DNA from 3 places in the Streptomyces chromofuscus genome. Region 1 is predicted to be linked to each of the others. Evidence: predicted binding sites of a transcription regulator. Region 1 holds the regulator's gene; each other region holds the start of a gene.
What was found. Region 1 encodes HrcA, which represses chaperone genes, less so after heat shock. Its sites were predicted from a motif close to TTNGCACTCNGNNNNNCNGAGTGCNAA; they were not measured.
Positions count from the first base shown of each region.

Region 2: groES (co-chaperone GroES) is a predicted target of HrcA. The motif match lies at 7,501-7,527, and genes of this name have one in related genera.
Region 3: groL (chaperonin GroEL) is a predicted target of HrcA. The motif match lies at 2,797-2,823, and genes of this name have one in related genera.

Region 1 covers NZ_CP063374.1:2,727,585-2,737,841, forward strand. Annotated here, with positions in the region: gene IPT68_RS12245 (nitronate monooxygenase) at 1-480, opposite strand, end outside; gene dnaJ (molecular chaperone DnaJ) at 678-1,814, opposite strand; gene hrcA (heat-inducible transcriptional repressor HrcA) at 1,815-2,831, opposite strand; gene IPT68_RS12260 (MBL fold metallo-hydrolase) at 3,059-3,805, shown strand; gene IPT68_RS12265 (DUF3097 domain-containing protein) at 3,835-4,635, shown strand; gene IPT68_RS12270 (Uma2 family endonuclease) at 4,622-5,191, opposite strand; gene hemW (radical SAM family heme chaperone HemW) at 5,292-6,524, opposite strand; gene IPT68_RS12280 (SpoIIE family protein phosphatase) at 6,552-8,681, opposite strand; gene IPT68_RS12285 (AMP-dependent synthetase/ligase) at 8,869-10,257, opposite strand, start outside.
Region 2 covers NZ_CP063374.1:4,794,611-4,804,867, reverse strand. Annotated here, with positions in the region: gene IPT68_RS21830 (response regulator transcription factor) at 1-220, opposite strand, end outside; gene IPT68_RS21825 (WhiB family transcriptional regulator) at 602-931, shown strand; gene IPT68_RS21820 (LysR family transcriptional regulator) at 1,134-2,030, opposite strand; gene IPT68_RS21815 (MOSC domain-containing protein) at 2,110-2,778, shown strand; gene IPT68_RS21810 (SDR family NAD(P)-dependent oxidoreductase) at 2,861-3,634, shown strand; gene IPT68_RS21805 (ester cyclase) at 4,505-5,212, shown strand; gene groL (chaperonin GroEL) at 5,295-6,926, opposite strand; gene groES (co-chaperone GroES) at 7,046-7,354, opposite strand; gene IPT68_RS21790 (polysaccharide deacetylase family protein) at 7,615-8,415, opposite strand; gene IPT68_RS21785 (polysaccharide deacetylase family protein) at 8,412-9,332, opposite strand; gene IPT68_RS21780 (THUMP-like domain-containing protein) at 9,423-10,257, shown strand, end outside.
Region 3 covers NZ_CP063374.1:3,684,348-3,694,604, reverse strand. Annotated here, with positions in the region: gene IPT68_RS16535 (glucosyl-3-phosphoglycerate synthase) at 1-44, opposite strand, end outside; SAM riboswitch class I at 216-371, shown strand; gene thrC (threonine synthase) at 390-1,679, shown strand; gene IPT68_RS16525 (MoaD/ThiS family protein) at 1,747-2,022, shown strand; gene IPT68_RS16520 (cold-shock protein) at 2,463-2,666, shown strand; gene groL (chaperonin GroEL) at 2,987-4,609, shown strand; gene IPT68_RS16510 (NADH:flavin oxidoreductase) at 4,856-5,986, shown strand; gene IPT68_RS16505 (hypothetical protein) at 6,231-6,800, opposite strand; gene IPT68_RS16500 (hypothetical protein) at 7,021-7,425, shown strand; gene IPT68_RS16495 (PTS transporter subunit EIIC) at 7,382-8,794, opposite strand; gene murQ (N-acetylmuramic acid 6-phosphate etherase) at 8,811-9,746, opposite strand; gene IPT68_RS16485 (MurR/RpiR family transcriptional regulator) at 9,909-10,257, opposite strand, start outside.

The sequences.
Region 1 (10,257 bases):
GGCCCGGGCCTCGTCGGGCGTGGTGGCGGTGACGAGGGTGAGGGTGCCGACGCGGCGGAGGGAGTCCAGGACCTCACGGCTGGGCACGCCGAAGTGGAAGGAGACCACCGGCACCGGGTTGTCCAGCAGCACCGCGAGCTTGGTGTCGTAACCGTCGTCCCGGCCGCTGTCGGGGTCGCCGAGCTCGGTCTCGTACCAGGCGGCCTCTCCGGCCAGCTGATGGGCGTAGACGTCGACGGCGGCGGGCTCCGCGACGTCGGGCTGCGGCATGAACAGGTTCACGCCGAAGGGGCGGGCGGTCAGCCCCCGCACCTGCTTGATCTCCTGGTACATGCCGTCGGCCGTCTTGTAACCGGCCGCGAGGAATCCGAGCCCGCCGGCCTCGGACACGGCCGCGGCGAGCCGCGGCACGGAGACGCCGCCCGCCATGGGGGCCTGCACGATCGGAAGCGGAAAGAGATCGGTCAGTGCGGAGGACATGACGGCATGTTGTCACGTCCTCCGAACAAGTCCGAATCCGGGCTGCCGTCCGGCATATGCCGACGGCACCCCGTCGAACGCGTTCTTCGGCCGCGGGAAACAGCCCCCGCTGCCCGGCTGACGGTGCCTGCCCGGGGACACCCGCCGGTCCCCCGGCCGCGTCTCGGCGCAGCCTCGGCACCATCCGTCAGCAGCCGTCAGCGCCCGTTGAACGCGTCCTTCAGCCGCGAGAACAGCCCCTGCTGCCCGGGCTGGAACTGTCCCTGAGGTCGTTCCTCGCCGCGGAGCTTGGCCAGCTCCCGCAGGAGTCGTTCCTGCTCCACGTCCAGCTTGGTCGGGGTCTGGACCTCGACGTGGACGACGAGGTCGCCGCGGCCGCCGCCGCGCAGGTGCGTGACGCCCCGGCCGTGCAGCGGGATCGACTGGCCGGACTGGGTGCCGGGCCGGATGTCGACCTCCTCCAGGCCGTCCAGGGTCTCCAGCGGCACCTTCGTGCCGAGGGCCGCCGCCGTCATCGGGATCGTGACCGTGCAGTGCAGGTCGTCGCCGCGCCGCTGGAAGGTCGAGTGCGGCAGCTCGTGGATCTCGACGTAGAGGTCGCCGGCCGGACCGCCACCGGGCCCGACCTCGCCCTCACCGGCGAGCTGGATGCGCGTGCCGTTGTCGACACCGGCCGGAATCTTCACCGTCAGCGTGCGCCGGGAACGCACCCGGCCGTCGCCCGCGCACTCCGGGCACGGGTTCGGCACGACGGTGCCGAAGCCCTGGCACTGCGGGCAGGGGCGCGAGGTCATGACCTGGCCCAGGAAGGACCGAGTGACCTGCGACACCTCACCGCGCCCGCGGCACATGTCGCACGTCTGCGCCGAGGTCCCCGGCGCCGCTCCCTCGCCGCTGCACGTGGAGCAGACGATGGCCGTGTCGACCTGGATGTCCTTCGTCGTGCCGAAGGCCGCCTCGTCCAGCTCGACCTCGATACGGATCATCGCGTCCTGGCCCCGGCGGGTGCGCGAGCGCGGCCCGCGCTGCGACGCCGTGCCGAAGAACGCGTCCATGATGTCCGAGAAGTTCCCGAAGCCACCCGCGCCGAAGCCGCCCGCGGCGCCCGCGCCGGCCTGCGACAGCGGGTCGCCGCCGAGGTCGTAGACCTGCTTCTTCTGCGGGTCCGACAGCACCTCGTAAGCGGCGTTGATCTCCTTGAACCGCTCCTGCGTCTTCGGATCGGGATTGACGTCCGGGTGCAGCTCGCGTGCGAGCCGCCGGAAGGCCTTCTTGATCTCTTCCTGCGACGCGTCGCGGCGCACGCCGAGAACGGCGTAGTAGTCCGTGGCCACTTACGACTCCGCCAGGATCTGTCCGACGTACCGTGCCACTGCGCGTACCGCTCCCATCGTTCCCGGGTAATCCATGCGGGTCGGTCCGACCACGCCGAGCTTGGCGACTGCCTCGCCGCCCGAACCGTAGCCGACCGACACCACCGACGTGGAGTTGAGTCCCTCATGGGCGTTCTCGTGCCCGATGCGCACGGTCATGCCCGAATCCTTCGCCTCGCCCAGGAGCTTGAGGAGCACGACCTGCTCCTCGAGCGCCTCCAGGACGGGGCGGATGGTGAGGGGGAAGTCATGTCCGAAGCGGGTCAGATTGGCGGTGCCGCCGATCATCAGCCGCTCCTCGGTCTGTTCGACGAGCGTCTCCAGGAGGGTGGAGAGCACCGTCTGGACCGTGCCGCGGTCCTCCAGCTCGAAGGCTTCCGGCAGATCCTGCACCAACTGTGGCACGTCCGCGAAACGGCGGCCCGCGACCCGGCTGTTCAGCCGCGCCCGCAGATCCGCCAGCGACGCCTCGCCGAACGGCGCCGGGCAGTCGACCATCCGCTGCTCGACCCGCCCGGTGTCGGTGATCAGCACCAGCATCACGCGCGCCGGCGCCAGCGAGAGCAACTCCACGTGCCGCACGGTGGACCGGGTCAGTGACGGGTACTGCACGACGGCGACCTGCCGCGTCAGCTGCGCGAGGAGCCGCACGGTGCGGGCCACCACGTCGTCCAGGTCGACGGCGCCATCGAGGAAGTTCTGGATCGCGCGCCGCTCCGGCGCGGTCAGCGGCTTGACCTCGGCGAGCTTGTCGACGAAGAGCCGGTAGCCCTTGTCGGTGGGGATGCGCCCGGCGCTGGTGTGCGGCTGGGCGATGTATCCCTCGTCCTCCAGGGCGGCCATGTCGTTGCGCACGGTCGCCGGGGAGACGCCGAGGCCGTGCCGCTCGGTGAGCGCCTTGGAACCGACCGGCTCCTCGGTGCCGACGTAGTCCTGGACGATCGCGCGCAGTACCTGCAGCCTTCGTTCACTGAGCATCCGCGCACACCTCCAGCACGTCGTCCCCTTGGCGCTTCCCCCTGGCACTCGACGCAGGCGAGTGCCAGCCTTACCGGCCCAGTGTACGGCCGCCGGGTACGCCTCCGGCAAGGCCGGTCCCCGGAGGTCGTGCCGGGTGGGGGCGTACCGCACGCCCTGTCGCCGCGATCAAGCCGTTCGCGCGGCCGGGCAGGCGCGAACACGGCGACAGGGCCTAGCGTCGCGGTATGAGCGTGACTTGGGAAGAGGTGGGCTGGGAGCGGCTCGCGGACGGCGTCGGGCGCTGCCGGCTGCCCGGCTGGGACTGCACGGTGGGGCTGGTGGTCGGCCGGGGCGCGGCGCTGCTGATCGACGCGGGGTCGAGCCTCGCGGAGGGGGCGGCGCTGCGGGCGCGGGCGGAGGCGCTGGCCGGTCACCGTGTGACCCATCTCGCGTTGACCCACCCCCACTTCGACCACGTGCTGGGCGCGGCGGCGTTCGCCGGGGTCGAGGTGTTCGGCGCGGTCGGCATCGACTCCGTGCTCGGCGGCCGGCGCGGACGTGAGGAACTCCGCGCGGACGCCGTCCACCACGGTCTGGACGCTGCGGCGGCGCAGGAGGCGGCCGACACGCTGGTCCCGCCCCGCCATCACGTCTGCGGCGAGTGGACCCTCGACCTGGGCCCCGGCCGGCAGGTGCTGCTGGCGAACGTGGGCCCGGCGCACACCGCGTACGACCTGGTGGTGCTGGTCCCCGGGGAGCGTCCGGGCGAGCCGGAGGTGGTCTTCTGCGGCGATCTGGTCGAGGAGTCGGGGGAGCCGCAGGCGGGTCCCGACGCCGTGGCGTCGCACTGGCCCGCCGCCCTCGACCGGCTGCTCGACCTGGGGGGTGAGGACGCACTGTACGTGCCCGGTCACGGAGCGGTGGTGGACGCGGCGTTCGTGCGGCGCCAGCGCGACGCCCTCGCCGTCCGGTTCGGCGTGTCGCACGGATGACGCAAGGGCCTGTCCATATCGTCATGCGAATGCGCCAGTACTCTCCGGATCTGACCCCTCCGTGGAAGAAGCCCCGGCCCGTCCCGGAGGTCGCCGCGGAGCCCGGCCTGGTCGTCGAGGAGCCCGGCACCGGTTTCTGCGGCGCGGTGATCCGCTGCGAGGCGGGCACGGTGACCCTGGAGGACCGGTTCGGCAAGCAGCGGGTGTTCCCGCTGGAGCCACGGGGCTTCCTGCTGGAGGGCCGGGTGGTGACGCTCGTGCGGCCGTCCTCCGGTCCGGTGCGTCCGACCCGTACCGCCTCCGGCTCGGTCGCCGTCCCCGGCGCCCGTGCCCGGGTGGCCCGCGCCGGCCGCATCTACGTCGAGGGCCGGCACGACGCCGAGCTCGTGGAGAAGGTCTGGGGCGACGACCTGCGCGTCGAGGGCGTGGTCGTGGAGTACCTGGAGGGTGTCGACGACCTCCCGGCGATCGTGGAGTCCTTCGCGCCGGGCCCGGACGCGCGGCTGGGCGTCCTGGTGGACCACCTGGTGCCGGGCACGAAGGAGTGGCGCATCGCGGAGTCGGTGACCAGCGAGCACGCCCTGGTGGTGGGCCACCCGTACATCGACATCTGGGAGGCGGTGAAGCCGGCGTCGCTGGGCATCGCGGCGTGGCCCCGCGTACCACGCGGGCAGGACTGGAAGACGGGGGTGTGCCGGGCTCTGGGGTGGCCGGAGAACACCGGCGCGGCCTGGCAGGCGATCCTGTCGCGGGTGCGCTCCTACAAGGACCTGGAACCCGAGCTGCTCGGCCGCGTGGAGGAACTGATCGACTTCGTCACGGCGCCTTGAGCGATGGAAGAGTGCCGAACCGGCTCGTGTCCAGGTCGACGCCGATGATCGGCAGGTGCACTCGGTCCCCGAACTTGCGTGTGCGGTTGCTCTGGTAGTCCGCCGACAACCCGGTCCCCGTCGGCTCCGTCAGCACCAGGCACCTCGCTTCGAAGGGGTCGATGATCAGGTAGACCGGCACGCCACCGGCGGCGTAGATCGACCGCTTCTCCACGTAGTCCCGATGCACGCTGGTTCGGGAAACGACCTCGACCAGCATGGTCACCGCCGGTGCGGGCACCAGCCGTCCGGGGCTGTCGTCGGCGCCCGCCTCCATGACCACCAGATCGGGCTGGGGCTCGCTCTCCTCGCGCGGAAAGGCCACGTCCTGGGTCTGAAGCCGTTCCCAGCGATCCGAGGGAATCTGGTCCTGCACGAACTGCACGATGCGGTTGTGGACCTTGTCGGGTCCGGCCATCATCACGATTTCCCCCCGGATGAGCTCGGCCTTGAAGCCCTCGGGAACGACAAGGTTCTCGAACGCCTCATGCACCCGGCGATCATCCACAGCGGTCATCTCCGTGGCCCTCCGCATCCGCCGCGCACTGTCGGCGGCAGCCTACGAACCAGGTTAGGGACCGAACCCGCGTTCCGCACCGATTCACCCGCCGGAGTGATCAGTCCACGAGGTCCCGCACCACGGCGTCCGCCAGCAGTCGCCCGCGCAGGGTGAGGGCCGCACGGCCCTGTTCGTACGGGCCCTGCTGGAGCAGGCCCTCGGACAGGGCCCGGCGCGCGGCCCGCAGACCGTCCGCGCGCAACAGGCTCAGCGGCACGCCGTCGCGCAGCCGCAGCTCCAGCAGGACGCGCTCCACGCGGCGGTCCTCGTCCGAGAGCAGTTCGCGGCCGGCGCCGGGTGAGCGGCCGGCCGCCAGGGCGGCGGCGTAGGCGCCGGGGTGTTTCACGTTCCACCAGCGCACACCGCCGACGTGGCTGTGCGCGCCCGGCCCCGCGCCCCACCAGTCGGCGCCCCGCCAGTACAGCTCGTTGTGCAGGCAGCGGGCGGCGTCCGAGGTGGCCCAGTTGGACACCTCGTACCAGTCGAAACCGGCCTGGGACAGCCGCTCCTCCGCGATCAGGTACCGGTCGGCGTGCACGTCGTCGTCGGTCATCGGGACCTCGCCCCGGCGGATCCGCCGGGCCAGCTGCGTGCCCTCCTCCACGATCAGCGCGTAGGCACTGATGTGGTCCGGCCCCGCTCCCAGCGCCGCGTCCAGCGAGGCCCGCCAGTCGTCGTCGGACTCCCCCGGCGTGCCGTAGATCAGGTCCAGGTTCACATGGTCGAACCCGGCTGCCCGGGCCTCCGCGACGCACGCCTCGGGGCGGCCGGGGGTGTGCGTGCGGTCGAGAATCTTCAGCACGTGCTGCTTCGCGCTCTGCATTCCGAAGGACACCCGGTTGAAGCCGCCCTGCCGCAGCGCCGCGAGGTACGCCGGGTCAACCGACTCCGGGTTCGCCTCCGTCGTGACCTCGGCGTCCGCCGCCAGCCCGAACTCTTCCCGGATCGCCCCCAGCATCCGTACGAGATCGTCGGCGGCCAGCAGTGTCGGCGTACCGCCCCCGACGAAGACCGTCCGCACCTCGCGCGGGTCGTCCCCGAGCACCTTGCGGGCCAGCCGGATCTCGTGGATCAGCGTGTCGGCGTAGTTGTCGCGCGAGGCGAGCACGCCGCCCGTGCCGCGCAGCTCGGTCGCCGTGTAGGTGTTGAAGTCGCAGTAGCCGCAGCGGGTCGCGCAGTAGGGGACGTGCAGGTAGAACCCGAGGGGTCGGTCGGCCGCCCCGGCGAGCGCGGCGGGGGGCAGCGCGCCGTCGTCGGGGACGGGCTCGCCGTCGGGAAGTGCGGAAGGCATGTCCCCCATTGTCCCGTACGCGGGGCGTCACTCGGCCTGGAGCACCAGCAGCGCCAGATCGTCTTCCGGCGGACGCCCGCCGAAGTCGTGCACCAGCCGCCTGATCCGCTCGGCGATCGCCTCGGCGCTCATCCCCGCGCACCCCGCCAGCGCCGCCGCCAGCCCGTCCCCGTCGTCGAACTGGCGCGAGCCGCTGCGCCGCTCGGTCACCCCGTCCGTGACGCACAGCAGGGTGTCACCGGACCTCAGCTCGAAGCTCTCGCTGGTGTACGTCTCGTCCTCGACGACCCCGAGCAGGGTCTGCGGCCGCGCGACGGTACGGACGTCGCCGTCCGGCCCGAGGAGCAGCGGCAGCGGATGCCCGGCGGAGGCGACGGTGCAGCGGACGCCGCCGTCGAAGGGGGCGAGTTCGCCGTACAGGAGGGACAGGAAGCGGGTCTGGGGACCGTCTCCGGGTCCGACGGGGCCGACCAGCGCGCGGGCGGCGGCGTCGGCGGCCTCGGTGGCGTCGTCGAGGAGGAGCTGGTTGAGGCGGTCCAGGACGTCGGCGACGCGGTAGCCCTCGCGGGCGAGCAACCGCAGCCAGGGGCGGGCCAGCCCGATGACGACGGCCGCCTCGGGCCCCTTGCCCTGGACGTCGCCGACGGCGAAGCACCAGCGCCCGTCGCCGGCCGGGAAGAGGTCGTAGAAGTCGCCGCTGGGCCCGCCCTTGTCGCAGGGCTCGTACACGAGGGCGCTGCGCATTCCGGGGATCTGCGCGACCGCCCCGGGCAGCAGGCCCCGCTGGAGTACGGCGCTGATGGTGGCCTGCCGGGCGTACTGCCGGGCCGCCCCGATGGCCAGCGCGACCCGGCGGCTGAGGTCCTCGACGAGTCCGGTGATCTCGTCCGGGAACCCCGCAGGTCCGGCCCGCCCGATGACGAGCGTGCCGAGCGGCCGCCCACCGGCGACGAGCCGGTACGACAGGGCCGTACCGGCGGCGGGGGCGGCGGACGCGGTGGGGCCGCCGGGCCCGGCGGAGGCGCCTTGCGTGGCGGGGGCGCCGGGGCCCGTGCCGTCGCCCTTCTGAGCCTGCGATGAGTCCTGGGGCAGCCCATCGTCGGGCGACGGACCGGTGGGCAGCGCATCGCCCGCCGGCGAGCCCCCGGGGCACGAGTCGTCGGGCCACGCCTCCGGGTGCCACGCGTCGCCGGGCCACGGGTACGGCACCGGGCCGGAGGCCGTCAGCCCGTCCCCCACCCGCGGCGGCTCCTTCTCCAGGCACCGCCGCAGCTCCTCGGTCCGCTCCTCGTTCGTGTGCCACACCCGCGCCGGCCGCGGCCCGCCCGCCCCGCCGCCCTCGCCCCACCCGGCCCGGCCGCCCAGGGCCTCGTCCTCCAGCCACACCGCGCACCAGTCGGCAAGCCTCGGCACGATCAGCTGGCCGGTGAGCGCGGCGACCAGGTCCTCGTCGAGCTGCCCGGCGAGCAGGTCGGAGGCCTCGGCGAGGAAGGACAGCGCGCCCCGGCCGAGCCAGTCCCGGTCGCGCACGGACCGAGGGAGCCGCCCCCGCTCGGGCGCGTCGGAGGAAGGTTCGGGGGCGAGCAGCTCGGCGCCGGGGAAACCCGTGCGCTCGAGGTCGTGCCCCTCGGCGCCCGGGCACACCTCGGCGGTCACCCGCGCCCAGACGGTCTTGGCGCCCCGCCGGTAGGTCACGCCCCAGGACTCGGAGAGCGCGGCGACCAGCCGCAGCCCGCGCCCGTACTCCGGCGTCTCCCGCGCCGCCTCGCTCTCCCCGTTCCGGGGTGGCCGCGAGGGATGGTGGTCGCAGACCTCGACGACGACCGCACCGGACTCGGGCTCCAGCCGGCAGGCCAGCTCGACGTCGGTGCCGGCGTGCACGACGGCGTTCGTGACCAGCTCGCTCAGGACGACCATGGCGTCGTGGGCCAGCCGGCCGGTGAGCCGCTCGGCGCCGGGCACCGCGAGGGCGGTCCACTCCTGGAACGCCGAGCGCAGCAGTCCCCGGGCGGCACCCGGAGCGAGAGGGCTTCCACTGAGGGCGGCGCGCACCTGTGCACCGGGGGGCACGGGGGCCAGGGGCGGGGACTCCCTCTGCGCCGGTAGGGCCCCGATGTCCAGCTCTCCGAGCGGCTCGGACCAGTACGCCTCGATCACGTCCGACAGGGTGACAGACAGACCCCACACATAAGCGGTGAGTTACCGAAGTGGCCAAACTCGACCGGAAAACGCCAAGTAGTCGACGCAGGATGCCTGCACCGACCGACGGGGCACGGGGAACTGCGCGAGCGACTGCTGCGAACCCGCAGCCGCCCGCGCTCCCCGGGCCCCGGCCCCGGCCTCCCTAGGCCTCCCGCGCCCCGGCGTACATCTCGTCCAGCAGGTGCTGGTACTCCCGCTCCACCACGGGCCGCTTCAGCTTCAGACTCGGCGTGATCTCCCCGTGCTCCACGTCGAGGTCCCGGGGCAGCAGCCGGAACTTCTTGATCGTCTGCCACCGCTGGAGCCCCGCGTTCAGCTCCTGCACGTACCCCTGGACCATCTCCACGGTCGCCGGCGCCGCCACCACGTCGGCGTACGGCTTGCCGTCCAGCCCGTTCTCCTTCGCCCACTGCATGATCGACGGCTCGTCGAGCGCGATGAGCGCGGTGCAGAAGTTCCGGTCGGCCCCGTGCACCAGGATGTTGGACACGTACGGGCACACCGACTTGAACGCGCCCTCGATCTCGGTCGGCGCGACGTACTTGCCGCCCGAGGTCTTGAACAGGTCCTTCTTCCGGTCGGTGATCCGCAGGTACCCGTCGGGCGACAGTTCCCCGATGTCCCCGGTGTGGAACCAGCCGTCCGGCTCCAGCACCTCGGCGGTCTTCTCGGGCAGCCCGTGGTACCCCTCCATGATCCCGGGCCCGCGCAGCAGGATCTCGCCGTCCTCCGCGATCCGCACCTCGGTCCCGGGCAGCGGCTTGCCGACCGTGCCGGTCCGGTACGCCTCACCGGGGTTGACGAACGACGCCGCGGAGGACTCGGTCAGCCCGTACCCCTCCAGGATGTGGATGCCGGCGCCGGAGAAGAAGTATCCGATCTCGGGGGCCAGCGCCACCGACCCGGACACGCAGGCCCGCAGGCGCCCGCCGAAGGCCTCGCGCAGCTTGGAGTACACGAGCGCGTCGGCCGCCTTGTGCTGCACGGCCAGCCCGAACGGCGCCGAGGCGGTCCCGGTGCGCCGGAAGTTGTCCTGGGTGACCTTGGCGTACTCGCGCGCGACGCCCGCCGCCCACTGGAAGATCTTGTACTTGGCGGGGCCACCGGCACGGGCCTTGGCGGCGACGCCGTTGTAGACCTTCTCGAAGATCCGCGGCACGGCCGCCATGTACGTCGGCTGCACCACCGGCAGATTCTCGATGATCTTGTCCACCCGGCCGTCGACGGCGGTGATGTGACCGACCTCGAGGTGCCCGGAGATCAGCACCTTGCCGAAGACGTGCGCGAGCGGCAGCCACAGGTACTGCACGTCGTCCGGGCCGAGCAGCCCGGTCGCGGCGATCGCCTTCGCCATGTACGACCAGTTGTCGTGCGGGAGCCGGACACCCTTGGGACGGCCGGTCGTGCCGGAGGTGTAGATCAGGGTGGCCAGCTGGTCCTTGGTGATCGCACCGACCCGCTCCTTGACCAGACCCGGCTCCGTCTTGAGCCGGGCCGCGCCGCGCTCCTCCAGCTCGGTGAGGCTGAGCAC
Region 2 (10,257 bases), 2.1 Mb from region 1:
GGTCGGCGGACAGCAGCCGCCGCACCGTCTCGACGCCGCCCAGTCCGGGCATGCGTACGTCCATCAGGATGAGGTCCGAGCGGTCGGCACCCCAGCGGCGGAGGACTTCCTCGCCGTTGGCCGCCGTCGTCACACGCTCGACGCCGGGCACGGTCGCGACCGCGCGGCGGAGCGCCTCTCGGGCAAGCGGGGAGTCGTCGCAGACGAGGACGGAAGTCATGGCCGCCCTCCGCAGCTGATGCGCGTCACCTTGAGCCTCCAGGCTGGTACGAAATCGTCACCTGTGCGGTCGACCGACTCGGACGCCTGCCCGAGCGCTTGTGTTTTCAACCGCCTCCGCACTCTCAACGACGGTCACTCGAAAGAGTTACGGGGCTGTGTGCCGTCTTCGGCACTCTACGTGAGGGCGCGAACACGTCGCGGACATGCGGGGCGGACCCACAAGCTTTCATCACAACCCGTGCCCCATTTAGACCCATTTCTTCCCATCTGTTGGTGTCTGAGGCTAGATTCGCAATGAGTCATATTTTCATCTCCTTAGATCGTAGATGTACGGTCGTGGGCACCGTATCCGCTCAGAACGGCTGCAAGGGGTCACGCAATGGCAGATTTCTCCCGCCTTCCCGGACCGAACGCGGACCTGTGGGACTGGCAGCTCCTGGCTGCCTGTCGCGGCGTGGACAGCTCGCTCTTCTTCCATCCGGAGGGCGAGCGCGGGGCGGCTCGGAGTGCTCGCGAGAACTCGGCCAAAGAGGTCTGCATGAGGTGCCCGGTCCGCGCGCAGTGCGCGGCACACGCGCTGGCGGTGCGTGAACCGTACGGCGTGTGGGGCGGGTTGACCGAGGACGAGCGCGAGGAACTCATGGGACGGGCGCGCCACCGGCTGGTGCCGGCGTCGGCGTCCGGCGCAAACTCCGCCTCCAACAGCTGAAGGAACGTTTCTCCAGTGGAGCGCGCGCAGGCGTGCCCCTGCCTTTGACGACGGGCGCCTCCCACCGGCCGACGGCCGCCGGGCGTACCACCGCCGACGACTAAGGGTGCGCCGGCGCGCAGCCGGCCGTACGCACCCCGCATCGGGAACTGTCAGCGCCGAGGACCGAGGAGCGTGCCCCGCCGAGGACCACGCGGCGTGACTACCGGGCCGCCGCCCGCGCCAGCTGATCCAGCGTCGCGCGCACCGCCGGCACCTGCGCCAGGTCGGGCAGCGTCAGCGCGACGATCTCCCGCCGCACCGACGGCTCCAGCGTCACCGCCCGCGCCCCCCGTGGCCGTACCGACTCGATCGCCAGCTGCGGCAGCACCGCCACCCCGAGGCCCGCGCCCACCAGGCCGACCACCGCCGGATAGTCGTCGGTGGCGAAGTCGATGCGCGGCGTGAAACCGGCCCCCGCGCAAACCTCGATCAACTGGCCGCGACAGCGCGGGCAGCCCGCGATCCACGGCTCGTCGGCGAGTTCGCCGATGGCGACGGACCCGGACCGCGCGAGCGGGTGCCGTTCGGGCACCAGCCCCACGAGGCGGTCGGTCAGCAGCGGCCGGACGACGAGGTCGTCCCACTCCTCCGCGCCGGGCGCGCCCTCGTAGCGGAAGGCGAGCGCGACGTCGCAGTCGCCGGCCCGCAGCTTGTCGACGGACTCGGGCGGCTCGGCCTCCTCCAGCGAGACCCGCGTGCCGGGGTGCGCGGCGCGCAGGGCGGCGAGGGCGGTCGGGACGAGGGTGGAGCTGCCGCTGGGGAAGGACACCAGCCGGACCCGCCCGGCACGCAGCCCGGCGATCGCGGCGACCTCCTCCTCGGCCGCGGTGAGGCCGGCGAGGATGCCCGAGGCGTGCCGGACGAGCGCCTCGCCGGCCTGCGTCAGCCGCATCTCGCGGCCCGTGCGCACCAGCAGGGGCGTCCCCACGGACGTCTCCAGCGCCTTCATCTGCTGGCTGACGGCGGGCTGGGTGCAGCCGAGCTCGCGTCCCGCGGCGGAGAAGGAGCCGGTGGTGGCGACGGCGCGCAGAACGCGCAGATGACGGGCCTCGATCACGCTCCGAGCATAAGCGCATCTTGGGTACGGCGCCGAATAATGCGTCGACACTTTGGTTTTTGTCGCTTACCGTGCCGCCATGAGGCTTCTCTCTGTGAATCTCGGCCGGGCGAAGGCCGTTCCGTACACGGACCACCCCGACGGCGTGACCGGGATCGACAAGCGCCCGGTCGACGAGCCCGTACGGGTCGCGGCGCCCGGTCCCAAGGGCGTCGGGGCGAGCGGGCTGGCCGGGGACGCGGTGTGCAGCACACGGCACCACGGCGGAGACGACCAGGCCGTGTACGCGATGGCGCGCGAGGACCTCGACGCGTGGGAGCGCGAGCTGGGGCGCCCGCTGGCCAACGGCTCCTTCGGCGAGAACCTCACGACGTCGGGCCTCGACGTCTCCGGCGCGCTGATCGGCGAGCGCTGGCGGGTCGGACGCGAGGTGCTGCTGGAGATCACCTCTCCCCGGATCCCCTGCCGCACCTTCCAGGGCCATCTGGGTGAACCGAAGTGGGTCAAGCGCTTCACGGAACGGGCCAGGCCCGGGGCGTACCTGCGCGTGCTGGAGCCCGGGCTGATCCGTGCGGGGGACCCGGTCGAGATCGTGCACCGGCCGGACCACGAGGTGACCGTCGCGCTCACCTTCCTCGCGGGGACGACCCAGCGCGCGCTGCTGCCCCGGCTGCTGGAGGCGGGCGCGGCCCTGCACCCGGAATTGCTGGGGAGGGCGCGCACGTACACGGCGCCGCAGCAGGCCTGACCGCAGGTCACGCGGGCATCACCCGCGAAAGCTTCACGATCGGCCGCCGTCGGCGTACCGCCCGGGTCACTACCCTTGGCCCATGACAACGGCTCTGATTACGGGATCGACGGCGGGAATCGGCGCCGCGTTCGCGCGGCGGCTGGCGGCGGACGGGCACGACCTCGTCCTGGTGGCCCGCGACACCAAGCGCCTCCGCGAGCAGGCGACCGAACTGCACGACCGGCACGGCATCGAGGCGGAGGTCCTCACGGCGGACCTGGCGACGGACTCCGGCATCGAAGCGGTCGCCGCCCGCCTCGCCGACCGCAAGAACCCCGTCGACCTCCTGATCAACAACGCCGGCTTCGGCAACAAGGGCCGCTATCTCGACGTGTCCATGGCCGACGAGCTGAAGATGCTCAAGGTGCACTGCGAGGCGGTGCTCCGGCTGACGTCGGCGGCGACCGAGGCGATGCGGGAGCGGGGACGCGGGGGCGTCGTGAACGTCGCCTCGGTCGCGGCCTTCCTCCCGCGCGGCACGTACGGCGCGTCCAAGGCCTGGGTCGTCCAGTTCACCCAGGGGGCGGCCCGCGACCTGGCGGGCAGCGGGGTCCGGCTGATGGCCCTGTGCCCCGGCTTCGTCCGCACCGAGTTCCACCAGCGCGCCGGCATGGGCACGGACAACATCCCGGGCTGGATGTGGCTCGACGCGGACAAGCTGGTGGCGGCGGCGCTGTCGGATCTGGCGCGGGGGAAGACCCTGTCCATTCCGGACCCGCGGTACAAGGCCATCATGGGCGTGGTGAAGGTGGCGCCGCGGGGTTTGCTGGGCGGGGTGGCCTCACGCGCGGGACGCACATACGGGCCTCAGTAGGGCTCGTCGCGGTGGGGCGCGTCCTGGCGGGGCCCGTTGTGGGAGGGGTCGTCGGTGACAGGGCCCGTCGTGACAGGGCCCGTCGTGACAGGGCACGTCGTGACAGCGCCCGTCGTGACAGGGCCCGCCGGTGGCACAGCCCGTCGGTGGCACCGCCCGTCGGCCTCGTCGGCCCGGCACCGAGGCGGGCCCGGCCTGGAAGTTCGCCCGGCATGGAAGCCGACACGGCGTCGAGCCGGCATGCCGCAGAAGTCTGCACGCCGCAAAGTCCGGCACACCGGTAGAAGGGCACACCGGTAGAAGGGCACACCGCAGAAGCCGATCCGGCTCAGAAGCCCACCCGGCGTCGAGGCCGGTGCGGCGCGCCCTGCGCTCGTGCCCCGGTGGTGATCAGGGCCCGCACCGGGACGGCGTCCGCCTCCGTACCGCCCTGTCCCGGTCGGCCGTCACGTCGCCGGGCAGGATCTCCCCCGCCGGATCGGCCGGCGGTGTGCGGGACGATGGGTGTCCTGCCCGCTCGGGCTCTCGCTCGCCATCAGGCGTACGCCGAACCGGACTCGGCCGGTGCGGATGTCGGCCGGCTGGGCCGACTGCCCTCTGCGCACGACCAGTTGCGAGCCCGCCCCGCGGCGCGCCCCCCTTCCGGTGACGGCCGGCCCGACGTGCCCGTCCCCCACGACCGAGCCGTCGCCCGATGACCGCGTGGCAGCGGGCGCGTTGCCGTCCCGGGTCCCGGCCGTCGCCGGCCGCCTTCGACCGCGCGCGTCCCACCGGCGCACGGCGTCATGGGGCCCCGGCGACCCCAGGCGCCGGGCGGCCCCGGTGGGACAATGGACGCGTTGACCGGGACGGGGACGGGAGGCGGCGGCAATGACATTCGTGCAGGTCATCGACTGCAAGACCAGCCGGTTCCAGGAGCTGGATCGGCTGATGGACGCATGGGTCCAGCAGACCAAGGGGAAGCGGACGGCGACGCACAGTGTGATCGCGAAGGACCGCGCCGACGCGTCGCACTTCATCGAGATCGTGGAGTTCCCGTCGTACGAGGAGGCGATGCGCAACTCCACGCTTCCGGAGACCGATCGGATCTTCCAGGAGATGGTCGCGCTCTGCGACGAGACACCGACGTTCACGGACCTGGACGTGGTCCGGGACCAGCAGATGTTCAGCGCCACGGTGCGGCGGTTCTTCGAGCTGATCGGGACTCCCGGGGAGCTGCCGCCGCTCGACGAGGTGATGCAGGAGCACTACCACGACCACAACCCGGCGAACGTCGACGACGCGATCGGGATGGATCACATCCGGCGCGACATGCGGGTCTGGCGGGACGGCTTCGACTTCGAGTTCAGCATCGAGGACCTGATCGCCGCGGGCGACCGGGTGTGCGCGCGGTGGTTCTGGCGGGGCACGCACAAGGGCGAGTTCCTGGGAATCGCGCCCACGGGCAAGGAGGTCACCATGTCGGGGACGACCGTCTTCCGCTGCGGCGGGGACGGGAAGCTCGTCGAGGGATGGTGGGAGTACGACCGGATGGGGCTGATGGAACAGCTGGGCGTCTTCGAGGAGCTGGAGCGCTAGAGCCGCTCGTTCGGGTCGGCGCGGAAAACGGGCGAGGCCCGGCACCCCTCGGGGTGCCGGGCCTCGCCATGGCCGCTGGGCGTCAATGCGCGTGGCCGTGACCGTGGCCGTGACCGGCGGCGGCCTCCGGCTCCTCTTCCTTCTTCTCGACGACCAGGGTCTCGGTCGTCAGCAGCAGGGAGGCGATGGAGGCGGCGTTCTCCAGGGCGGAGCGGGTGACCTTGACCGGGTCGATGACGCCGGACTTGATCAGGTCGCCGTACTCACCGGTGGCGGCGTTGTAGCCGCTGCCCTTCTCCAGCTCGGCGACCTTGGAGACGATGACGTAGCCCTCGAGGCCGGCGTTCTCGGCGATCCAGCGCAGCGGCTCGACGGCGGCCTTGCGGACCACGGAGACACCGGTGGCCTCGTCGCCGGTCTTGTCGAGGTTGCCCTCGAGGACCTTGACGGCGTGGACGAGCGCGGAGCCCCCACCGGAGACGATGCCCTCCTCGACCGCGGCGCGGGTCGCGGAGATGGCGTCCTCCAGACGGTGCTTCTTCTCCTTCAGCTCCACCTCGGTGGCGGCGCCGACCTTGATCACGCACACGCCGCCGGCCAGCTTCGCGAGGCGCTCCTGGAGCTTCTCGCGGTCCCAGTCGGAGTCGGTGTTCTCGATCTCGGCCTTGATCTGCGCCACGCGGCCCTGCACGTCCGCGGACTTGCCGGCACCGTCGACGATGGTGGTGTCGTCCTTGGCGACGGTGACGCGGCGGGCGGAGCCGAGCACGTCCAGACCGACCTGGTCGAGCTTGAGGCCGACCTCCTCGGAGATGACCGTGGCGCCGGTGAGGACCGCCATGTCCTGGAGCATCGCCTTGCGGCGGTCGCCGAAGCCGGGGGCCTTCACCGCGGTGGCGTTGAAGGTGCCGCGGATCTTGTTCACGACGAGGGTGGAGAGGGCCTCGCCCTCGACGTCCTCGGCGATGATCAGCAGCGGCTTGGAGGAGTTGGCCTGGATGATCTTCTCCAGCAGCGGCAGGAGGTCCGCGATGGCGGAGATCTTGCCCTGGTGGATGAGGATGTACGGCTCGTCGAGGACGGCCTCCATGCGCTCCTGGTCCGTCACGAAGTACGGCGACAGGTAGCCCTTGTCGAAGGCCATGCCCTCGGTGAAGTCCAGCTCCAGACCGAAGGTGTTGGACTCCTCGACGGTGATGACACCGTCCTTGCCGACCTTGTCCATCGCCTCGGCGATGAGCTCGCCGACCTGCTGGTCCTGGGCGGACAGCGCGGCGACGGCGGCGATGTCGGACTTCTCGTCGATCGGCCGGGCCGAGGCGAGCAGGTCCTCGGAGACCGCGGCGACGGCGGCGTCGATGCCCTTCTTCAGGGCGGCCGGGGAAGCGCCGGCGGCGACGTTCTTCAGGCCCTCGCGGACCAGCGCCTGGGCCAGCACGGTCGCGGTGGTCGTACCGTCACCCGCGATGTCGTTGGTCTTGGTCGCCACCTCCTTGACCAGCTGGGCGCCGAGGTTCTCGTACGGGTCCTCGACCTCGACCTCGCGGGCGATGGTGACGCCGTCGTTGGTGATGGTGGGGGCGCCGAACTTCTTGTCGATGACGACGTTGCGGCCCTTGGGGCCGATCGTCACCTTGACCGTGTCGGCGAGCTTGTTGACGCCGCGCTCGAGGGCGCGACGGGCGTCCTCGTCGAACTTCAGGATCTTCGCCATGGCAGCGGGAGCCCTCTCGGAAAGTCTGCGGTAAAGAGACTGCGCCCCGGGCGCCCGGCTTCGTTATCGGTCGCGGGGGCCAGGGGCGCAGCTCGAAAAAGCGGTGTGCTGGGGGTGAACTACTTCTCGATGATCGCGAGCACGTCGCGAGCCGAGAGGACGAGGTACTCCTCGTTGTTGTACTTCACCTCGGTGCCGCCGTACTTGCTGTACAGAACGACGTCGCCGACCTTGACGTCGAGCGGAAGGCGGTTGCCGTCCTCGAAGCGGCCCGGGCCCACGGCCAGGACGACGCCCTCCTGGGGCTTCTCCTTGGCGGTGTCCGGAATGACCAGGCCAGAGGCCGTGGTCTGCTCGGCGTCCAGCGGCTGGACCACGATGCGGTCCTCGAGCGGCTTGATGGCAACCTTGGAGCTGGCGGTCGTCACGATCCGACCTCCCCCTTCGGAGATCTCACGGGGTTAACTGTCTGAGGTGGCGACCAGGTGGATCCGTCGTCGCGGGTGCCGGACCTGCCCGTCGCGTGTTTGGCACTCTCCAGTGGGGAGTGCCAGAGCCGAGACTATGACCGCGATTAGCACTCGGTCAAGCGGAGTGCCAATTGCCCGCGGCGCGTCGGCGTCCGGAGCCGTCTTCTGACGCCGTCCGGGCAGGGCACGTGCCGGACGGGCCGGATGTGCGCCGCCCCTCAGAGATAGTCCTCCAGGCGCCCCACCGTCAGGCCCGCCTCCTGTACGCGCCTCAGCAGCCGGGTGGTGCGTTCGCGGAGCATCGGGCTCGGGGTCTCCGTGGAGGGGACCGAGACGATGTCGCCCGGGCGGAGGCGGGCGGGGCCTTTCGTGAAGGTGAGGTCGTCGGCGTGCATCGTGGCCCGCCAGAGCACGATCGCCGCGATGCCGCAGTCCCCGGCCGCCCGGCGGGTCGTCGTGTCGTACGTGCCGTAGGGCGGGCGGAACAGGTGCGGGCGGACGCCGAACCGGGCGCGGAGCTTGTCCTGCTGCCCGCAGATCTCGGCGCGCTGGCCGGTGTACGGCAGCCCGCGCAGGGCCGCGTGGTCGAGGGTGTGGTTCTGCACGCTCGCGCCGACCGAGCGCAGGCGCGCGAAGTGGCCGTACCCGGGCCCGGCGACGCTGTCGGTGAGGAACATGCTGACCGGGAGCCGCAGCTCCCGGACCATGTCGACGAACCGCGGGTCCTTCTCGGCGCCGTCGTCGTAGGTGAGGAAGACCACATCGTGGGGCGTCGGGACGTGGTCCAGGACCGGTGGGAGCCCGTCCGCCGGGCGTGACACGTGGCGCCTGGGCGAGGGGGCCGCAGGCAGCGGCGAGGGCAGGCCCCACCGGCGGTGGGGCGGGAGGTGCGAGGCGGCCGAGCCGGGTGGCGCCCCCGCCTCGGCGCCGGACCGCTCGGTCGGGACGTCGGGCAGGGCGCAGCCGGAGAGCAGGGCCAGGAGCACCGCGGCCCGAGCCACCCGCACACGCCGAGTCACAGGTAGTCCTCCAGGCGGGCCACCGCGTACCCCTTGGCCGTGACCTTGTCGAGGAAGACGCGGATCATGTCGGGCATCCGGCCGTCCCAGTCGTCCTCGCCCCGGAAGTGGCTGAGGACGATGTCGCCGGGGTGGATGTCGCGGTCCCACTCCCGGTAGTCCCAGCGGTCGACGAAGACCTCCTCGTTCCACAGCGGCACGTACTCGATGCCGCAGTCCCGGGCGGCGCGCAGCGTGTCGGAGTTGTAGTTGCCGTAGGGCGGGCGGAACAGCAGCGGGCGTTTGCCGTAGCGCCTTTCGACGACGTCCTGCATGCCGCAGATCTCGTGCTTCTGCTCGGTGTAGGACAGGTCGGGCAGGTACGGGTGGTTGAGCGTGTGGTTGTTCAGACCCACTCCCCCGGCCTGCATCCGGCGGAAGTAGCCGTAGTTCTCGCTCACCAGGTAGTCGCTGAGGAACGCGGTGTACGGGATGCGCAGGTCGGTCATCATCCGCAGGAACGCCGGGTCCTTCTCCGCGCCGTCGTCGATCGTCAGGAAGACGACCTTCTGGCGGGTGGGGACGGTGGTGAAGACCGGCGGGAGGCCCTGCTCCTCGTGTCGGTCCACCTCGAAGCCGGCCCGGGTGGTGATCGCCGGCTTCTTCGCGGGCGGGGGCGGCGGCCTGAGCGGGGTCCTCTGCAGCCCCCAGCGTTTCGCGGCGGCGACCAGGGCGGCATGGTCGGCGCGGAGTTTGGCGGCGTAGCCGTCCAGCGCGCGGGCCGGGGGCGCCTTGAGGGGCGGGGGCGCTTCGTCGTCGGCCCGCGCGCAGCCCGAGGCGAGGGCGGCGGCGGTCAGGACGGCAACCGAGGCCCTGACGGTCGTACCCCTCCGGCGCCACCAAGACCTATTTTTGTCATTTTGTACTACTGCTCGCATGGGGCCGGATCCTCCCAGGCCCCGTCCCCGAACCCCCGCCGACACCGCCGCCGGAAGCACACCGTCCACCGACTGGCCGACAATGACCCGGTGAACGACCTCGCCCCTCTCCTCACCCCCGAAGGCCGGGCCCTCCTCGACGAGGTGCGCGGCACGGACCCCGCGCAGGAACTCGCCGTCGCCACCCGGCTGCGCCGCGACCACCCGGCCGAGCTGGTGTCGGCGGCGCTCGGCCAGGCGCGGCTGCGGCAACGGGCGGTGGCCAAGTTCGGGGCGGCGGACGCGGAACGGATGTACTTCACCCCCAACGGCGTCGAGCAGTCGACGCGGGCGAGCGTGGCCGCGTACCGCGCCCGGCGGTTCGGCGAGCTGGGCGTGACGTCCGTGGCGGACCTGTGCTGCGGCATCGGCGGGGACGCGATCGCCCTCGCCCGCGCAGGGATCCGCGTCCTCGCCGTGGACCGCGACCCGCTGACGGCGGCCGCCGCGCGGGCGAACGCCGAGGCCCTGGGGCTGGACGGGCTGATCGAGGTGCGCGAGGCGGACGTCACGGAGGTGGACGTGTCGGCGTACGACGCGGTTTTCGTGGACCCGGCGCGCCGGGGCGGCCGGGGCCGCATCTTCGACCCGGAGGCCTACTCGCCGCCGCTCTCCTGGGCCGTACGGGTGGCCGAGACCGCCCCGCACGCCGCCCTCAAGGTCGCCCCCGGCATCCCGCACGAGGCCGTGCCGGGCGCCGCCGAGGCGGAGTGGATCTCGGACGGCGGGGACGTGAAGGAGGCGGTGCTGTGGTTCGGCACCGAGCCCGGCCTGGTGCGCGCCACCCTCCTGCCCGGCCCGCGCACCCTCCGCTCCCGCGGCCTGCCGAATCCCGCCGTGCGTCCCGTCGGCCGCTTCCTGTACGAGCCGGACGGGGCCGTCATCC
Region 3 (10,257 bases), 960 kb from region 1:
GACCAGGAGCGGGTGGTCAGCCAGCGCTCGACTTCTTCCAGCACGGTCTGCTGCTCCTTCGCGTTCTCTCGGCGAACGGACGTGTTCTGTGATCCATCTCGCGGTTCGGACGACTATCTCAACTGTCCTGGCCTTCGGTTACAGTCTTGAACAACGCTGGTGACCATCGCATGTCGGGGGTCGTCGGCGTCGATCGGCGCTCAACAACCACATACAGCTCATCCAGAGGGGCAGAGGGAAACGGCCCGTTGAAGCCCCGGCAACCCTCCAGTCGGTTCTCGTAGATCATTCTTGATCGCTCCGCGAGGCTCCCGGCTAGGGAAGGTGCCAAATCCGTCTCACGGCGAGATGCGTCGTGAGGAAGATGAGGAGAAAGGGCCTCGCCTCACATGGCTGTGCAGACTGTCGAAAGCAGCACCAGCAATCCCACCGTCGATCTCGGTCCCGCCGCGGCGCTGTCCTGTCGCGAGTGCGGCCATCGCGTCCCGCTCGGCCCGGTCTTCGCGTGCGAGGAGTGTTTCGGCCCGCTGGAGATCGCCTACGACTTCTCCGCGTACGGCGCCGAGGAACTGCGAAAGCGCATCGAAGCGGGACCCGCGAACATCTGGCGGTACGCGCCGCTGCTGCCCGTCCCGGCGGACGTGGCCGGCAAGCCGAACCTGAACCCCGGCTGGACCAAGCTCGTGAAGGCCGACAACCTGGCGCGCGAGCTCGGCGTCGAGACCGGCAAGCTCTTCGTCAAGGACGACTCGGGCAACCCGACGCACTCCTTCAAGGACCGCGTGGTCGCCCAGGCCCTGGAGGCCGCCCGCGCGTTCGGCTTCACCACGCTCTCCTGCTCCTCCACCGGCAACCTGGCCGGCGCCGTCGGCGCCGCCGCGGCCCGGGCCGGCTTCCGTTCCTGCGTGTTCATCCCGCACGACCTGGAGCAGGGCAAGGTCGTCATGGCCGCGGTCTACGGCGGCGAACTCGTGGGCATCGAGGGCAACTACGACGACGTGAACCGCTTCTGCTCCGAGCTGATCGGCGACCCGGCCGGCGAGGGCTGGGGTTTCGTCAACGTCAACCTGCGGCCGTACTACGCGGAGGGTTCCAAGACCCTGGCGTACGAGATCTGCGAGCAGCTCGGCTGGCGGCTGCCCGACCAGATCGTGGTGCCGATCGCCTCCGGCTCGCAGCTCACCAAGATCGACAAGGGTCTGCAGGAGCTGATCGAGCTCGGGCTGGTCGAGGACAAGCCGTACAAGATCTTCGGCGCGCAGGCGGAGGGCTGCTCCCCGGTGTCGACCGCGTTCAAGGCGGGCAACGACGTCGTGCGGCCGCAGAAGCCGAACACCATCGCCAAGTCGCTGGCCATCGGCAACCCGGCCGACGGGCCGTACGTGCTGGACGTCGCCCGGCGGACCGGCGGCGCGGTGGAGGATGTGACGGACGAGCAGGTCGTGGACGCGATCAAGCTGCTGGCGCGGACCGAGGGGATCTTCGCGGAGACCGCGGGCGGGGTGACCGTCGGGGTCACGCGCAAGCTGATCGAGAACGGCGTGCTGGATCCGTCGCTGACGACCGTCGTGCTGAACACCGGCGACGGTCTGAAGACGCTGGACGCGGTGGCGGGTACGGGGCTCACCGCGACCATTCGGCCCAGCCTCGAGTCGTTCCGTGAGGCCGGGCTCGTCTGAGGCCTCGCCCACCGTCGTCGTCAGTTCCCCGCGCCCCTGAGCAACTCGTCCGACCGGAGGTTCCCACGTGAGCGTCACCGTCCGCATCCCCACCATCCTGCGCACCTACACGGGTGGTCGGGCCGAGGTCACCGCCGAGGGGGCCACCCTCGGCGAGGTCATCCAGGACCTGGAGAAGAACCACACGGGTATCGCCGCCCGGGTCCTGGACGACCAGGGCAAGCTGCGCCGGTTCGTCAACGTCTACGTCAACGACGACGACGTCCGTTTCGAGCAGGGGCTGGAGACGGCCACTCCGGACGGTGTCGGAGTTTCGATCATTCCGGCGGTGGCGGGCGGCTGAACCGCTGACGCCTTACCGTGAGTAACGCCGGTTACTCGATGTTCGTCGAATTGCCCCCTCCGTGAGAGAAGCGGAGGGGGCAATTCAGTGTGGTTGAGCGCGGTAGAGTTGGGGAACCCGGCACAGCTCGACATGCCGGACGCATATGAGTTCCGGCTCCGGTGCGATGAGAAGTAGCCAAAGTTTGTGGCTCTTTTGCGTCTTTCACTCCTTTTATGGAGCCCGACTTGCCCTGAATCCGGGTGAATTCTCCGTAAATTACCGACCATCGGTGCCCAGATTTCTCGTCCGATTGACCTGTTGCAGACGGCAGTTGGACAGATACATTCAGCCGCGGTCGACGCGTTCCGGCGCACGCCCCCCGGTGAATGGGGGGCGAGGTCTGACCCGGATCCGCGAAGTGTGGATCTGTGCAAGGGCCAGTAATAGGGGAGTTAGGCATGGCTCAGGGCACCGTCAAGTGGTTCAACGCGGAGAAGGGGTACGGCTTCATCGCGGTCGACGGTGGTGCGGACGTCTTCGTCCACTACAGCGCGATCCAGATGGACGGCTACCGGACCCTCGAAGAGGGCCAGCGGGTCGAGTTCGAGATCTCGCAGGGCCAGAAGGGTCCGCAGGCCGACATGGTTCGCGTCACCGCTTAAGCGCGCGACCACCGCATGTGACGTTTCTGTTCGAAGGGCCCGCACCTCACCGGGGGTGCGGGCCCTTCGGCGTGTCGGCCGCCCGCGGCGTCCGCGGGCGGCGCAGCACCCGGCCGGATCCCGGGAGGCGCTTGCACTCGGCAGGGGCGAGTGCTAATCATTGGCGTTAGCACTCTGAAGGTGAGAGTGACAAAAGAAGGACCGGGTCGGTGAGGCCGCAGGCCGGGTGGGGCAAGGAACCACGAGGCAGGCGAGCCGTCCGTCGCGGGCGCGGGCGCGGTCCGAAGGAATCACCCCCAGTCCTGGAGGGACCACTTCACATGGCCAAGATCATCGCGTTCGACGAGGAGGCGCGGCGCGGCCTCGAGCGCGGCATGAACCAGCTCGCGGACGCCGTGAAGGTGACGCTCGGCCCCAAGGGCCGCAACGTCGTCCTCGAGAAGAAGTGGGGCGCCCCCACGATCACCAACGATGGTGTCTCCATCGCCAAGGAGATCGAGCTCGAGGACCCGTACGAGAAGATCGGCGCCGAGCTGGTCAAGGAAGTCGCCAAGAAGACGGACGACGTCGCCGGCGACGGTACGACCACCGCCACCGTTCTCGCCCAGGCGCTGGTCCGTGAGGGCCTGCGCAACGTGGCCGCCGGTGCCAACCCGATGGCCCTCAAGCGCGGTATCGAGAAGGCCGTCGAGGCCGTCTCCGGCGCGCTGCTCGACCAGGCCAAGGAGGTCGAGACCAAGGAGCAGATCGCCTCCACGGCCTCCATCTCCGCCGCCGACACCCAGATCGGCGAGCTCATCGCCGAGGCGATGGACAAGGTCGGCAAGGAAGGCGTCATCACCGTCGAGGAGTCCCAGACCTTCGGTCTGGAGCTGGAGCTCACCGAGGGTATGCGCTTCGACAAGGGCTACATCTCGGCGTACTTCGCCACCGACATGGAGCGCATGGAGGCGTCGCTCGAGGACCCCTACATCCTCATCGCCAACTCCAAGATCTCCAACGTCAAGGACCTGCTCCCGCTCCTGGAGAAGGTCATGCAGTCGGGCAAGCCGCTGCTGATCATCGCCGAGGACGTCGAGGGCGAGGCCCTGTCGACCCTGGTCGTCAACAAGATCCGCGGCACCTTCAAGTCCGTCGCCGTCAAGGCCCCGGGCTTCGGTGACCGCCGCAAGGCCATGCTCGGCGACATCGCCATCCTCACGGGCGGCGAGGTCATCTCCGAGGAGGTCGGCCTCAAGCTGGAGAACGCGACCCTGGACCTCCTGGGCCGCGCCCGCAAGGTCGTCATCACCAAGGACGAGACCACCATCGTCGACGGTGCCGGCTCGGCCGACCAGGTCGCGGGCCGCGTCAACCAGATCCGCGCCGAGATCGAGAACAGCGACTCGGACTACGACCGCGAGAAGCTCCAGGAGCGTCTGGCGAAGCTGGCCGGCGGCGTGGCCGTCATCAAGGCCGGTGCCGCCACCGAGGTCGAGCTCAAGGAGCGCAAGCACCGCATCGAGGACGCCGTTCGCAACGCGAAGGCGGCCGTCGAGGAGGGCATCGTCGCCGGTGGTGGCGTGGCCCTGCTCCAGGCCTCCCAGGTGTTCGAGAAGCTGGAGCTCGAGGGCGACGAGGCCACCGGTGCCGCCGCTGTGAAGCTGGCCCTGGAGGCCCCGCTGAAGCAGATCGCCGTCAACGCCGGCCTCGAGGGCGGCGTCGTGGTGGAGAAGGTGCGCAACCTGACCCCGGGCCACGGCCTGAACGCCGCGACCGGCGAGTACGTCGACCTGGTCAAGGAAGGCATCATCGACCCGGCGAAGGTGACCCGCTCTGCCCTGCAGAACGCCGCCTCCATCGCCGCGCTCTTCCTCACCACCGAGGCCGTCATCGCCGACAAGCCGGAGAAGGCCGCGGCCCCGGCCGGCGGCGGCATGCCGGGCGGTGACATGGACTTCTGATCCTTTCGAGGATCGGACCCGTCCGTCGGTACCGAGGGCGGCACTCCCTGGAGACAGGGGGTGCCGCCCTCGGGCGTTTCGTGATGTGGATCACACCCGGACGGGGGAGGCGGCGTGGAATGACGCCCGGTGGCCGGTGGTTGTCGCGGAGGCATGCTCAATGCATGCGCATTAATCGCACACGCATGCACCTTGTGGGTGAAGCGCGTGCGTCCCCACGTCAACCGGCACCCGAGGAGCCCCCACGTGACCGTCACCGCCTCCCCCGACGTCTCCCGAGCGGCCCAGGTCCTGTCCCGCCCGTTCACCGTGGGCGGGCTCACCGTCCCCAACCGGATCGTGATGGCGCCGATGACCCGCCAGTTCTCCCCGGGCGGTGTGCCCGGCGCGGACGTGGCGTCGTACTACGCCCGGCGCGCCGGCGCGGGCGTCGGTCTGATCGTCACCGAGGGCACCTACGTGGGTCACGAGTCGGCCGGTGAGAGCGACCGCGTTCCGCGCTTCCACGGCGAGGAGCAGCTGGCCGGGTGGGCGAAGGTCGCCGAGGCGGTGCACGCGGCGGGCGGGAGGATCGTGCCGCAGCTGTGGCACATCGGCATGGTGCGCCGGCAGGGCAAGCCGCCGTACCCCGAGGCGCCGGCGGTCGGTCCGTCCGGGCTGCGGCTGGACGGCACCGAGGGCACCGGCAGGGCCATGACCAGCCAGGATCTGGACGACGTCGTCGCGGCGTTCGCCGACGCGGCGGCGGCGGCCGAGCGGATCGGCTTCGACGGGGTGGAGCTGCACGGCGCCCACGGCTACCTCATCGACCAGTTCCTGTGGGCCGGCACCAACCGCCGTACCGACGCCTACGGCGGTGACCCGGTGGCCCGCACCAGGTTCGCGGCGGAGATCGTGGCCGCCGTGCGCGCGTCGGTCTCGCCGGAGTTCCCGGTGATCCTGCGCTACTCGCAGTGGAAGCAGGACGCCTACGACGCGAGGCTCGCCGAGACCCCGGAGGAGCTGGAGGCGGTCCTGGCCCCGCTCGCGGCGGCCGGCGTCGACGCCTTCCACGCCTCCACGCGCCGCTACTGGGTGCCGGAGTTCGAGGGCTCGGACCTCAACCTCGCGGGCTGGACCAGGAAGCTCACCGGCAAGGCCGCCATCACGGTCGGCTCGGTCGGTCTGGACGGGGAGTTCCTGAAGGCGTTCCAGGGGGAGGGTGCCGGGGTGGGCAGCCTCGACAACCTGGTGGAGCGGCTGGAGCGCGACGAGTTCGACCTGGTGGCCGTGGGACGGGCGCTGTTGCAGGACCCGCGGTGGGCGGCGAAGGTGCTCGCGGGCCGCTTCGACGAGCTGGCGCCCTACGACGCGGCGTCGTTGGGGTCGCTGAGCTGACCGCGCGTTCTCGCTGCCGTCGCGGGACGGCTTCCGTACGGTGCCGGCGGTCGGCGCGGGTGCGGCGCTGCTCGCCTTCGTGGTCGCGTCGTTCCTGCCGCGCCACAACCCGGGCGGCCGGGCGCCCGGAGCGGCCCTCTCGGCGGCGCCCCGGCCGCTGCCCGAGTCCGCGACGGCCTGGGGCCGCCCGGCGTTCGGCCCCCGCCTCAGCGGCGTGATCCGAACGCCAGGCCCCAGCCGCCGGTCACAGGTTGCCCATGGGCTCGATGTCGACCCGCACCGCAGTGCCCCAGACCCGCAGCACCTCGTAATCGGTGAACTCGTGCACCAGCCGGTAGGCCATCGCGGGCCGCGAGCCGCGCCGCTGGGCCGCCAGGTACAGCTCGGCCTCCCGCCGGTCCCGGCGCGGGGTGCCGCACAACTGCCACTCCTGCCCGTTCCACAGCTCCGGCAGCCACCGCTGCTGGGGCTGTGGCCGGTCACCGCGCACCCCGTACCGGGAGGGTGCGGACCCGGTGGGCGGGCCGGGCGCGGCGGGCCCGTTGAACTCGGCGCGCCGGGCGGCGCGGCGCCGGGTCTCGCACAGCAGGCACAGGTCGGGCGCGCTCTCGTCCACGGGCCCCGTCGGGTGCTCGGCGCACCGGGTGCTGGGCGCGGCGGCGGTGACGCTCTCCTCCAGCAGGTCCAGCGCGCGCCGCAGGTCGGCCTTGACCTCGTGCAGCCGGGCGTCCGGGGTGTCGGCGGTGAGGGCCTCACCGTGCTCGCCGAGCAGCCGCAGGGCGCGGCCCAGGGCGGTGAGCTGGGCGTGGTTCATGATCGGTCGCCTGTGGTCCTTCCTGACTGACGCAGCCGGGACCCCATCCTCCCGCACAGGAGAGCGGAGAGACCGCCGAGCGGGCCAGGTATCTCGCCGCGCTGAGCACGCCGACCGCGCCGCCTGACTCGCCCCCCACCCCTTCATCACCCGGGACGGCCGCGGAGCCACCTTCACCCGGGCCGACTTCCTCACCCACGTCGGCCCCCGCAAGAGGAACGTGCCGTCCTTCGACGCGTTCGACCTGCCCGCCTTCGAGAACAACCTCTTCGGCACCGGAACCACCCCGGCCCGCCACTTCACCCTCTTCGGCCTCCGGCACGAGGCGGGCCCCGGCGCCCGGCTCGACACGGACCCGCCGGCCAAGCTGCGGCTGGTGAACCCGATGCACCACCTCGTCGACCAGGTCACCCCGCAGCGCTCGCGGCACTGGTGGATCCGGGTCGGCACCAAGGACAGCGACACGTCGCTCTCGGTCGTCTCCACCCCGCACGCCCGTCTGACCGTGCTCGGCGACGACGTCGACACCGCCTACTACGGGGACGGCGGGCACGGCGCCGACGAGGACCCGGGCGAGTTCGTCAAGTGGATCGCTCGGGTGTCCGGTCGCCGGGCACACCCGTGATGGTGGGCGCCAGCCCGACGGCGTACGTCGCCAGGAAGCCCACGACGTAACCCGTCAGCAGCCCGCCCGCGTAGACCGCCAGCGCCGTCCCGGTCCCGCCGCTGCCCGCCACCAGCGGGAACAGGGCCCACCCCGAAGGGCCGATCGCCGTCGCGCCCACCGGGTCGCCGAGCATCGCGAACACGCCGATGAAGGCGCCGCCCGCCGCACCGCCCGCGCAGGCGGTGAGGAACGGGCGGCCGAGGGGGAGGGAGACGCCGTAGATCAACGGCTCTCCCACCCCCAGCAGCCCGGCCGGCAGCGCGGACTTGATGGTGGTGCGCAGGGAGGTGTCGTGGCGCAGCCGGACGTACACCGCGAGCGCCGCGCCCACCTGGCCGGCGCCCGCCATGGCGAGGACGGGCAGCAGGACGGTGTGCCCCTGCTGCTCGATGAGGGTGGCGTGGATGGGGATCAGGGCCTGGTGCAGGCCCAGCATGACGAGGGGCAGGAACAGGCCGCCGAGGATCAGACCGGCCAGGGCCCCGGTCGTGGTCAGAAGCCAGTTCGCGGCCGTACCGATCGCCGTGGAGAGGGCGCCGGCCGCGTACATGAGGCCGTACAGGGTCGCCAGGCCCGACACCAGGATCGTCACGGTGGGGGTGAGGAGGACGTCCAGGGTCTGCGGGATCCGGCCGCGGCACCACTTCTCGACGTACGTTCCCAGCAGCGCCGCCGCCAGCGCGCCCAGCACCCCGCCCTGGCCGGGGGCGAGCGCCACGCCGAACGCCGTCACCTTCGCCACCCCCGGGTAGACCACGATCGCCGCCACGGCGCCGCCGAGGACCGGCGTGCCGCCGAACTCCTTCGCCGTGTTGTGGCCGACGAACACCGCGATCAGGGCCATGAAGGCGGACGCGACGGCGGTCAGGGCCGGGGTCACGGAGGGCAGCAGACGCGCGTTGACGAGCAGGCCGTTGACGCCCGCGAGGACTCCGCAGCCGATCAGGGCCGGAATGAGCGGGACGAAGACGTTCGCGACGCGGCGCAGCGCCAGCTTCACCGGGGTCGCGTTGCGCCGCCGCCGCTCCTGCCTCAACTCCTCCCCGCGCACGGCCAGTCGCCGCGCCGTCGACCGGCCCAGCAGCTCCTCGAACTCCGCCGTCACCCGGACCACCGCCCCCGGTCCGAGCACCACCTGGTACGAGTCGCCGTCCACGACCACCCCCAGCACGCCCGGCACCTCGCGCAGTGCCTGCTGCTCCACCCGGGCCGGGTCCGTCAGGACGAGGCGGAGACGGGTCATGCAGTGGGCGACGGAGGCGACGTTCGCGGGGCCGCCGACGGACGACAGGATCGTGGCGGCGACTTGGGCAGGGTCAGTGCGCATGACCCGAGGGTGCGGGTCAGCGGGCCGCCGCCCCGAGCGCCGCGCGCAGGTGGCCGCCGGACTCCTCCAGAAGGCGGGCGGCCGTGCCGCCGTCCACCCCGCCGGCGATCGCCAGGATGGCCGCCTTGACCTCGCCGTCGGTGGCGACGAGGGCCCGCTCGATCTCCTCGTCCGACGCGCCCGTGGCCAGGGCGACGATCCGGCGGGACCGCGCGCGCAGCTTCTCGTTGGAGGCGCGTACGTCGACCATGAGGTTCCCGTACGTCTTGCCGAGCCGGATCATCGTGATCGTCGAGAGCATGTTGAGCACCAGCTTCTGCGCCGTGCCGGCCTTCAGGCGGGTGGAGCCGGTGAGCAGCTCGGGGCCGACGACGACCTCGATGCCGTGGTCGGCGGCGGCCGCCAGGGCGCTGTGCGCGTTGCAGGCCAGGCCGACGGTCAGGGCGCCGTGCGCGCGGGCGTGCTCGACGGCGGTGACGGCGTACGGGGTGCGGCCGGAGGCGGAGACGCCGACCACGGTGTCGTCGGGGGTCAGCCGCAGCGTGTCCAGGTCGTGCCGGGCGAGGTCCCCCGAGTCCTCGGCGCCCTCGACGGAGGTGACCATGGCCTCCGGGCCGCCCGCGATCAGGCCCACGACGCGGGTGGGGTCGGTGTTGAAGGTGGGCGGGCACTCGGAGGCGTCGAGCACGCCGAGGCGGCCCGCCGTACCGGCGCCGGCGTAGACGAGCCGGCCGCCGCGGGCCATCCGGGCGGCGATGTCGTCGATGGCGGCGGCGATCTGGGGGAGGCGCTCGGCGACGGCGGCGGGCACGAGCGTGTCCTCGCCGTTCATCAGCCGCGCGATCTCCAGGGTGGGCAGCCGGTCGATCTCCGACAGCTCCGGGCGGAACGCCTCGGTGGTCAGGGACTCCAGCTGCGCTTGCAGATCGCGGGGGTCGGGCATGGGAGTCATGAGAAGGCGGCTCTTTCCAGTACGGGTTGAGGTCAGTACGGGTTCGGGTCACGCCGGAAAAGGGTGCGGGGCCGAGTCCGGCTGCGGCTCCGCCACGTGGGCGCGACCGGCCGCACGCCACCCCGCGGACGCGCACGGCGCTCGGCCATTCGGCCCACCGCGCTACCGCGGCCCACCGCGATGCCGGTGCGCCAGCGCCTCGTACGACGCCGACAGCGCGGGCGCCGCCGTTTCGTACGTCCGCTGCGCCACGCCCACGAACAGGCAGTCCACCACCAGCAACTGACTGGTCCGCGACGACATCGCGGCGGGCCGCAGCTCGCTCTCCCGCGCCGTGGACGTCGTCAGCACATGGTCGGCGTACTGCGCGACGGGCCCGTCCGGGCGGCCGGTGACGGCCACAGTCGTGGCCCCGTGTTCGAAGGCCACCCGCAGCGGCTCGACGACGTCGACCGTCGACCCGGAGTGCGTGATCGCGACGGCGACGTCCCCCGCCCGCAGCTGCACGGCG